Regions from separate parts of the Sphaerisporangium sp. NPDC051017 genome, predicted to be linked through region 2. Evidence: riboswitches for the same ligand, from Rfam matches in the RefSeq annotation. Region 2 holds a riboswitch; each other region holds the start of a gene.

Region 1 (2,256 bases), on a different contig from region 2:
GGATACCGCGGCCCGACGGCCTGCTCGGCGGCCGGCATCACCTACCGGCAGCTCGACTACTGGGCCCGCACCCAGCTCGTCGAGCCGTCGGTGCGGGCGGCCCATGGCTCGGGCTCCCAGCGGCTCTACAGCTTTCGCGACATCCTCGTGCTCAAGGTGGTCAAGCGCCTGCTCGACACCGGGGTGTCGCTCCAGCAGATCCGCACCGCGGTGCAGCACCTGCGCGACCGCGGGGTCAACGACCTGGCCCAGATCACGCTGATGAGCGACGGAGTGAGCGTCTACGAGTGCACCTCGGCCGACGAGGTGATCGACCTGCTCGAGGGCGGCCAGGGTGTGTTCGGCATCGCCCTCGGCGGCGTCTGGCGCGAGGTCGAGGGGTCCCTGGCGGAGCTGCCGGGGGAACGGGTCGAGCCGGCCGCCTCGGATTCCGCGGAGGATCACCCGGGTGACGAGCTGGCTCGCCGCAGGAAGGCCCGCAAGACGGGCTGAACGGGCCCGCACCCCTACCGGGGGCCGGGGCAGGGGGTCGCAGTTGTACGCGGTGTGGGGCCGCGCATGGCGAACCCGCAGGCCGGCGGGCCGAGCAACGGGGTGCGGGGACTGGGGTAACCCCCTACCAGGGGCGGGACGGTACAGTTGAGCCGAAGGCTTACGACCCCGCGCGGGAGAGTCCCGGGGAGCGGGCCGGTGCCGCGGCCGCGGCACCGGTGAGCGACCCGGGCGCCGAAGGAGCAACCTCCCCGGAATCTCTCAGGCTCACGTACCGCGCGGGTGAGGCGACTCTGGAAAGCAGGCATGCCCGCCAGGCGTGCCTCACCGACGGTGCAAGCCCCCGCGGGGGGTGAAGCTCTCAGGTCGCGGTGATCGCACCGCGCCGACAGAGGGGGAGACGGCAAACGCGCGTGCCACGCGCCGGTCTCTACCCCACTGGAGGGCATCCATGACCGATCGGTCACCGCTTCGCGACCTGTCCGCACCGCCCTTCGCCACCCGGCACATCGGCCCGGCCGACGCCGAGCAGGCGCGCATGCTGGAGGCCGTCGGCTACGCCTCCGTCGCCGACCTGGTGGCCGTCGCCGTCCCCGAGGTGATCCGCGCCGAGGGCCCGCTGGACCTGCCCGGCGCGGCGAGCGAGACCGAGGCCATCGCCGAGCTGCGCGCGCTGGCCTCCCGAAACCGGGTGCTCACCTCGATGATCGGGCTTGGCTACCACGACACGATCACCCCCGCGGTCATCCGGCGCAACCTGCTGGAGAACCCCGGCTGGTACACCGCCTACACGCCCTACCAGCCGGAGATCTCGCAGGGCCGCCTGGAGGCGCTGCTCAACTTCCAGACCATGATCAGCGACCTCACCGGCCTGGACGTCGCCGGCGCCTCGCTGCTGGACGAGGCCACCGCCGCCGCCGAGGCGATGACGCTGGCCCGCCGCGCCGGCCGCGCCAAGAGCCCGGTGTTCGTCGTGGACGCCGACACCCTCCCGCAGACCAAGGCCGTGCTCGCCACCCGCGCCGAGCCGCTCGGCATCGAGCTGGCCGAGGCCGACCTCTCCGAGGGCCTGCCCGAGGGCGAGCTGTTCGCCGTCCTCGTCCAGTACCCCGGGGCGAGCGGCCGCCTGAAGGACTTCCGCGCCGTCGCCGACGAGGCCCACGCCCGCGGCGCGCTGGTCGTCGTCGCCGCCGACCTGCTCGCGCTCACGCTCACCGAGGCCCCCGGCTTCCTCGGCGCCGACATCGCGGTCGGCTCCTCCCAGCGCTTCGGCGTCCCGCTCGGTTTCGGCGGCCCGCACGCCGCCTACATGTCCGTCCGCGAGGGCCTGCAGCGGCAGATGCCCGGCCGCCTGGTGGGCGTGTCGCAGGACGCCGACGGGCGCCCCGCCTACCGGCTGGCCCTGCAGACCCGCGAGCAGCACATCCGCCGGGAGAAGGCCACCAGCAACATCTGCACCGCCCAGGTCCTGCTGGCCGTCATCGCCGGCATGTACGCCGCCTACCACGGCCCCGAGGGCCTGCGGCGCATCGCCCAGCGCGTCCACCGGCACGCCGCGATCCTGGCGGCCGGGCTGCGCGGCGGCGGCGTCGAGGTCGTCCACGACGCGTTCTTCGACACCGTCCTGGCCCGCGTTCCCGGCCGGGCGGCCGGCGTCGCCGCCGCGGCCCGCGACCGGGGCGTCAACCTGCGCCTGGTGGACGCCGACCACGTGGGCGTCACCTGCGATGAGAAGACCACCGGCGAGCACCTGGCCGCCGTCTG
Region 2 (2,256 bases):
CACCTGTTACGTCGAGCCGGCCGCGTTCACTGTCTGGGAGACGCGGGCGGCGCTGCTGCCGTACGACTACGTCGACCAGGTCGTCCGGGCCGGGGGCCAGCCGGTGCTGCTGCCCCCGGCGGGTGACCCGGCGCCGCTGGTCGAGCTGCTCGACGGGCTGATCGTGGCGGGCGGCGGGGACGTCGATCCGGGGCGGTACGGGGAGGAACCGGCGGAGCACACCGGCTACGTCCGGAAATTTCGGGATGAGGCTGAGTTTGGGCTGGTCGGTGCCGCTCTGAAGGCCGAACTGCCGTTCCTGGGCATCTGCCGGGGCCTCCAGGTCCTGAACGTCCGCCTCGGCGGCGCCCTCCACCAGCACCTGCCCCACGTGACCGGCCACAGCGCCCACGCCCCCGTCCCTGGCCGCTACGGCCAGATGCCCGTACGCCCGGAGCCGGGCACCAGGCTCGCCGAGATCCTCGGCACCGGCCCCGTCGACACCGCCCACTACCACCACCAGGCGGCAGCCCGCCTCGGCGAGGGCCTGATCGTCACCGCCACCGCCGAGGACGGCACCGTCGAGGCCGTCGAACTCCCTGGCCACCCGTTCACGCTCGCCGTCCAATGGCACCCGGAGACCGGCGATGACAACACCCTCTTCCACGCCCTCATCACCGCCGCCGCCACCTAGCCCACCCTGACCGGGGAGGGAGTGGCCGCCGCTGGGCATGGACAGGAGGGCAGGCATTGGTAGGGTGGGCGAGAACACCGATGATCCCGTGCGGGAGAGAGTCCTGACATCCGGTCAGGACCCCTGAAGGAGCAAGTCCTCCCCGCGAACCTCACAAGGCAAAGGACCGCGCGGGCAAGGTGATCTCTGGAAAGCAGGCCTCCTCCGGGGGCCTCGCCGAAGGTGAAAGTCCGGCAAAACCCGGGCGAAACTCTCAGGCACCGATGACAGAGGGGGAGGATGCTCTCATCCAACCCTGTCTGAGGTGCGCATCATGTCCAGACCCACACCGCTCCGCGAGGTGCACGAGACCCTCGGCGCGACGCTCACCGACTTCGCCGGCTGGCTGATGCCGTTGCGCTACGGCAGCGAATCCGCCGAGCACAACGCGGTGCGCACGGCCGCCGGCCTCTTCGACCTCTCCCACATGGGCGAGATCTTCGTCACGGGCCCGCAGGCGGGCGAGGCGCTGGACCACGCGCTGGTCGGCAATCTGTCCGCGCTGGAGCCCGGCCGCGCCCGGTACACCATGATCTGCGCCCCCGACGGCGGCGTCCTGGACGACCTGATCGTCTACCGCCTGGCGGGCGAGGAGTTCATGGTCGTCGCCAACGCCTCCAACTACGCGCGCGTCGCCGCCGAGCTGACCGAGCGCTCCACGGACTTCGACGCCGAGGTCGACGACCGCTCCGACCAGTACGCGCTGATCGCCGTCCAGGGCCCCCGCGCCCAGGAGATCCTCGCCACGCTCACCGACGCCGACCTCCCGTCGCTGAAGTACTACGCGGGCCTGCCCGGCACGGTCGCCGGCGCCGAGGCCCTGATCGCCCGCACCGGCTACACCGGCGAGGACGGCTTCGAGCTCTTCGTCGCCGCCGCCGACGCCGTCCCCCTCTGGCAGGAACTCACCAAGGCGGGCGACGCGTACGGGCTGCGCCCCGCCGGTCTGTCCGCCCGGGACACGCTCCGGCTCGAAGCCGGCATGCCGCTGTACGGCAACGAGCTGAACGCGGGGCTCACCCCCTTCGACGCGGGCCTCGGCCGCGTCGTGAGGTTCGACAAGCCCGGCGACTTCGTCGGCCGCGCGGCCCTGTCGCCGCTGAAGGACATCCCGCCGCGCCGCCGCCTCACCGGGCTCGTCGCGCGGGGCCGCCGAGTGCCGCGCCACGGATATCCCGTGGTGCTGCTGACGGACGGCACCGTCGTTGGAGAGGTCACCAGCGGCGCGCCCTCGCAGTCCCTCGGCAAGCCGATCGCGATGGCCTACGTGGACACCAACGTGTCCGAGGGGCTCGCGGTCGACATCCGTGGTAGCCATGAACCGGTCGACGTGGTTGACCTGCCTTTTTACCGGAGGAGCAAGTGAGCAGCATTCCCGAGGAGCTCAGCTACACCAAGGAGCACGAGTGGGTCGCCGGTCTGGACGACGGCCTCACCGTGACCGTGGGCATCACGGCGTACGCCGCCGAGTCGCTGGGTGACGTCGTCTACGTCCAGCTCCCCGAAGCGGGCGCGACCATCGAGGCGGGCGACGCCGTCGGCGA
Region 3 (2,256 bases), on a different contig from region 2:
GGCCGCCTCGAGACGCTCCCGGCCACGCATGAGCGCGGGAGTGGTGTTTCCGTTCATCGACGCCGCGATGGTCGGCGAGGTCCGTTCGGCCCATGGCGGTTCCGCGCCGACGTGACGGGCGGCGCCCACGATGTATCCCGCCGCCGACCGGTAGACCCCGCTGGTCACCGAGTTGACCCCGATGATGTCGGCGACCGAGTGGAGAACCGCGACGTCCTTGATGCCAACGTAGGCCTCGAAGGTCCTGCCGCCGGAGGCCAGCGGCGAGATGATCAGTTTCGGGAAGCCGAGCGGGAGCCGTTGGAAGGCAGGACCGGCGATGTGCGTGCCCGCGCCGCCCATGCAGACGGCCCCGTCGACCGAACGCTCGGCGACCATCCGCTCCAGCAGGGCCGTGACGCCGGCTCGGAGCGCGGACACCGCCTCACCACGGGGAAGAGCGCTGATCGCGGCGCTCGTGCTGCCTGCTGCAGCGGCGACCTGTTCCTGGTCGATGAAGGTGCGCCGGGCGATCACATCCGCCGAGGGGCGTTCGGTCAACCGAGCAGACGTGTCCATCAGAACAGCGGTCGCGCCCTGGGCCTCGATCTCGTCGGCGAGCACTCCGAGCTCTTCGGCCTTCGTGTCGAAGGTTCCGATGACGACCACCACTGTGGGGGAACCGGCGCGGCGAACGTCGGGGCGCCGGGAGGGGCTGTTCATGGTCGTGGACAGTAAGCCATCAACACCGAACAACGCAACGGTCTGAGGCGATATTTGTTTGGTTCTCCGAACGGTAGAGGCCATATGAGCGGTTCGCTGAATGCTTTCGGCGATGGCCGACCTCCTCGCCGAACCGGTCCCGGCGAAGCCACCACCGAGTGGGCGTCGAGGCGGCGCGACGGACCCGCCCGCTGGCGCAGGTCACGAGCTTGCGCCCCGCCACACTGTGGATCACCCGTGGCCAATCCTGATAATCGATCGGCAAACCGAACGGGCTACTCGATACCTCGACGACCGGCATTCAGGGCCGAACACCCGCTCACACACGAGTTACGTTCGGAGAGCCGAACGTTCGGGTCTAGACGGGACGGTGCGGCGCCCGTAGAGTCGCCGTCACAAGTTCACATCGGGCCGCACGAGCCCGAGCGGAAGAGACTCGCCCACGACGACGACGTCGGGCGGGCGCCGGAGGAGCAAGAACCCCGCCAATCTCTCAGGCACCTACACCGCTCAAGGCCAGGCCACTCTGGAAAGCAGGCGCCCGACGCGCCTCGCCCACGGTGAAAGCCGGACCGTGCCCTCGGCACGTCGGTGAATCTCTCAGGCCAACGACAGAGGGGGCTCCCGCACCGGCACCCGCCGGGCGCGATTTTTGGGAGCCCTCATGACGTCCTTCGCACGCCGTCACATCGGCCCGTCCGAGTCGGATCAGCGCAAGATGCTCGCCGAGTGCGGCTTCGGCGACGTCGACGAGCTCGTCGACGCCGCAGTCCCTCCGGCGATCCGCACCTCTCAGCCGTTGGCCCTGCCCACCGCGGTGTCCGAGGCCGAGGCCACCCGTGAGCTCCGCGAGATCGCCGCAGCCAACGCCGTGCTCCCCTCGATGATCGGGCTCGGCTACCACGACACCGTGACCCCCGCGGTGATCCGGCGCAACGTGCTGGAGAACCCCGCCTGGTACACCGCGTACACCCCATATCAGCCAGAGATCTCCCAGGGCCGGCTCGAGGCGCTGCTGAACTTCCAGACCGCCGTGGCGGACCTGACCGACCTGGACACCGCGAACGCGTCGATGCTCGACGAGTCGACCGCGGTCGCCGAGGCCGTGCTGCTGATGCGGCGGACGTCGAAGTCCCGGTCGAACCGGCTGCTGCTCGACGCGGAGTGCCTGCCCCAGACGATCGCGCTCGTGCGGATGCGAGCCGAGGCCGTCGGCATCGACATGGACGTGCGCGACCTGGCCGGCGACCTGGCCGGCGACCTGCCCGACGACGTGTTCGGGGTCGTCGTGCAGTACCCCGGCGCGTCCGGAGCGCTGCGCGAGGACTCGTTCTACCGCCGGCTCGGCGAGTACGCGCACGCCCAGGACGCCAAGTACACGATCGCCGCGGATCTCCTCGCCCTCACACTCGTCCGCTCCCCCGGCGACCTGGGTGCCGACATCGCCTGCGGCACCACCCAGCGCTTCGGCGTCCCCCTCGGCTACGGCGGCCCGCACGCGGGCTACCTCGCCGTCCGCAACGGCCTCGAGCGTTCCCTCCCAGGCCGGCTGGT

Evidence for each region. A riboswitch is a leader RNA that binds a small molecule or an ion and turns the genes downstream of it on or off. The one in region 2 is predicted to bind glycine.
Region 1: it holds a riboswitch for glycine, as region 2 does, so the genes downstream of both, gcvP (aminomethyl-transferring glycine dehydrogenase) here and gcvT (glycine cleavage system aminomethyltransferase GcvT) in region 2, are expected to answer to the same signal.
Region 3: it holds a riboswitch for glycine, as region 2 does, so the genes downstream of both, gcvP (aminomethyl-transferring glycine dehydrogenase) here and gcvT (glycine cleavage system aminomethyltransferase GcvT) in region 2, are expected to answer to the same signal.

What each region holds. Positions count from the first base shown of each region.
Region 1 covers NZ_JBFBCI010000011.1:101,672-103,927, forward strand. Annotated here, with positions in the region: gene AB0M95_RS12680 (MerR family transcriptional regulator) at 1-492, shown strand, start outside; glycine riboswitch at 656-779, shown strand; gene gcvP (aminomethyl-transferring glycine dehydrogenase) at 944-2,256, shown strand, end outside.
Region 2 covers NZ_JBFBCI010000004.1:90,132-92,387, forward strand. Annotated here, with positions in the region: gene AB0M95_RS05710 (gamma-glutamyl-gamma-aminobutyrate hydrolase family protein) at 1-673, shown strand, start outside; glycine riboswitch at 755-852, shown strand; gene gcvT (glycine cleavage system aminomethyltransferase GcvT) at 987-2,078, shown strand; gene gcvH (glycine cleavage system protein GcvH) at 2,075-2,256, shown strand, end outside.
Region 3 covers NZ_JBFBCI010000029.1:24,045-26,300, forward strand. Annotated here, with positions in the region: gene AB0M95_RS22730 (Tm-1-like ATP-binding domain-containing protein) at 1-702, opposite strand, end outside; glycine riboswitch at 1,219-1,327, shown strand; gene gcvP (aminomethyl-transferring glycine dehydrogenase) at 1,367-2,256, shown strand, end outside.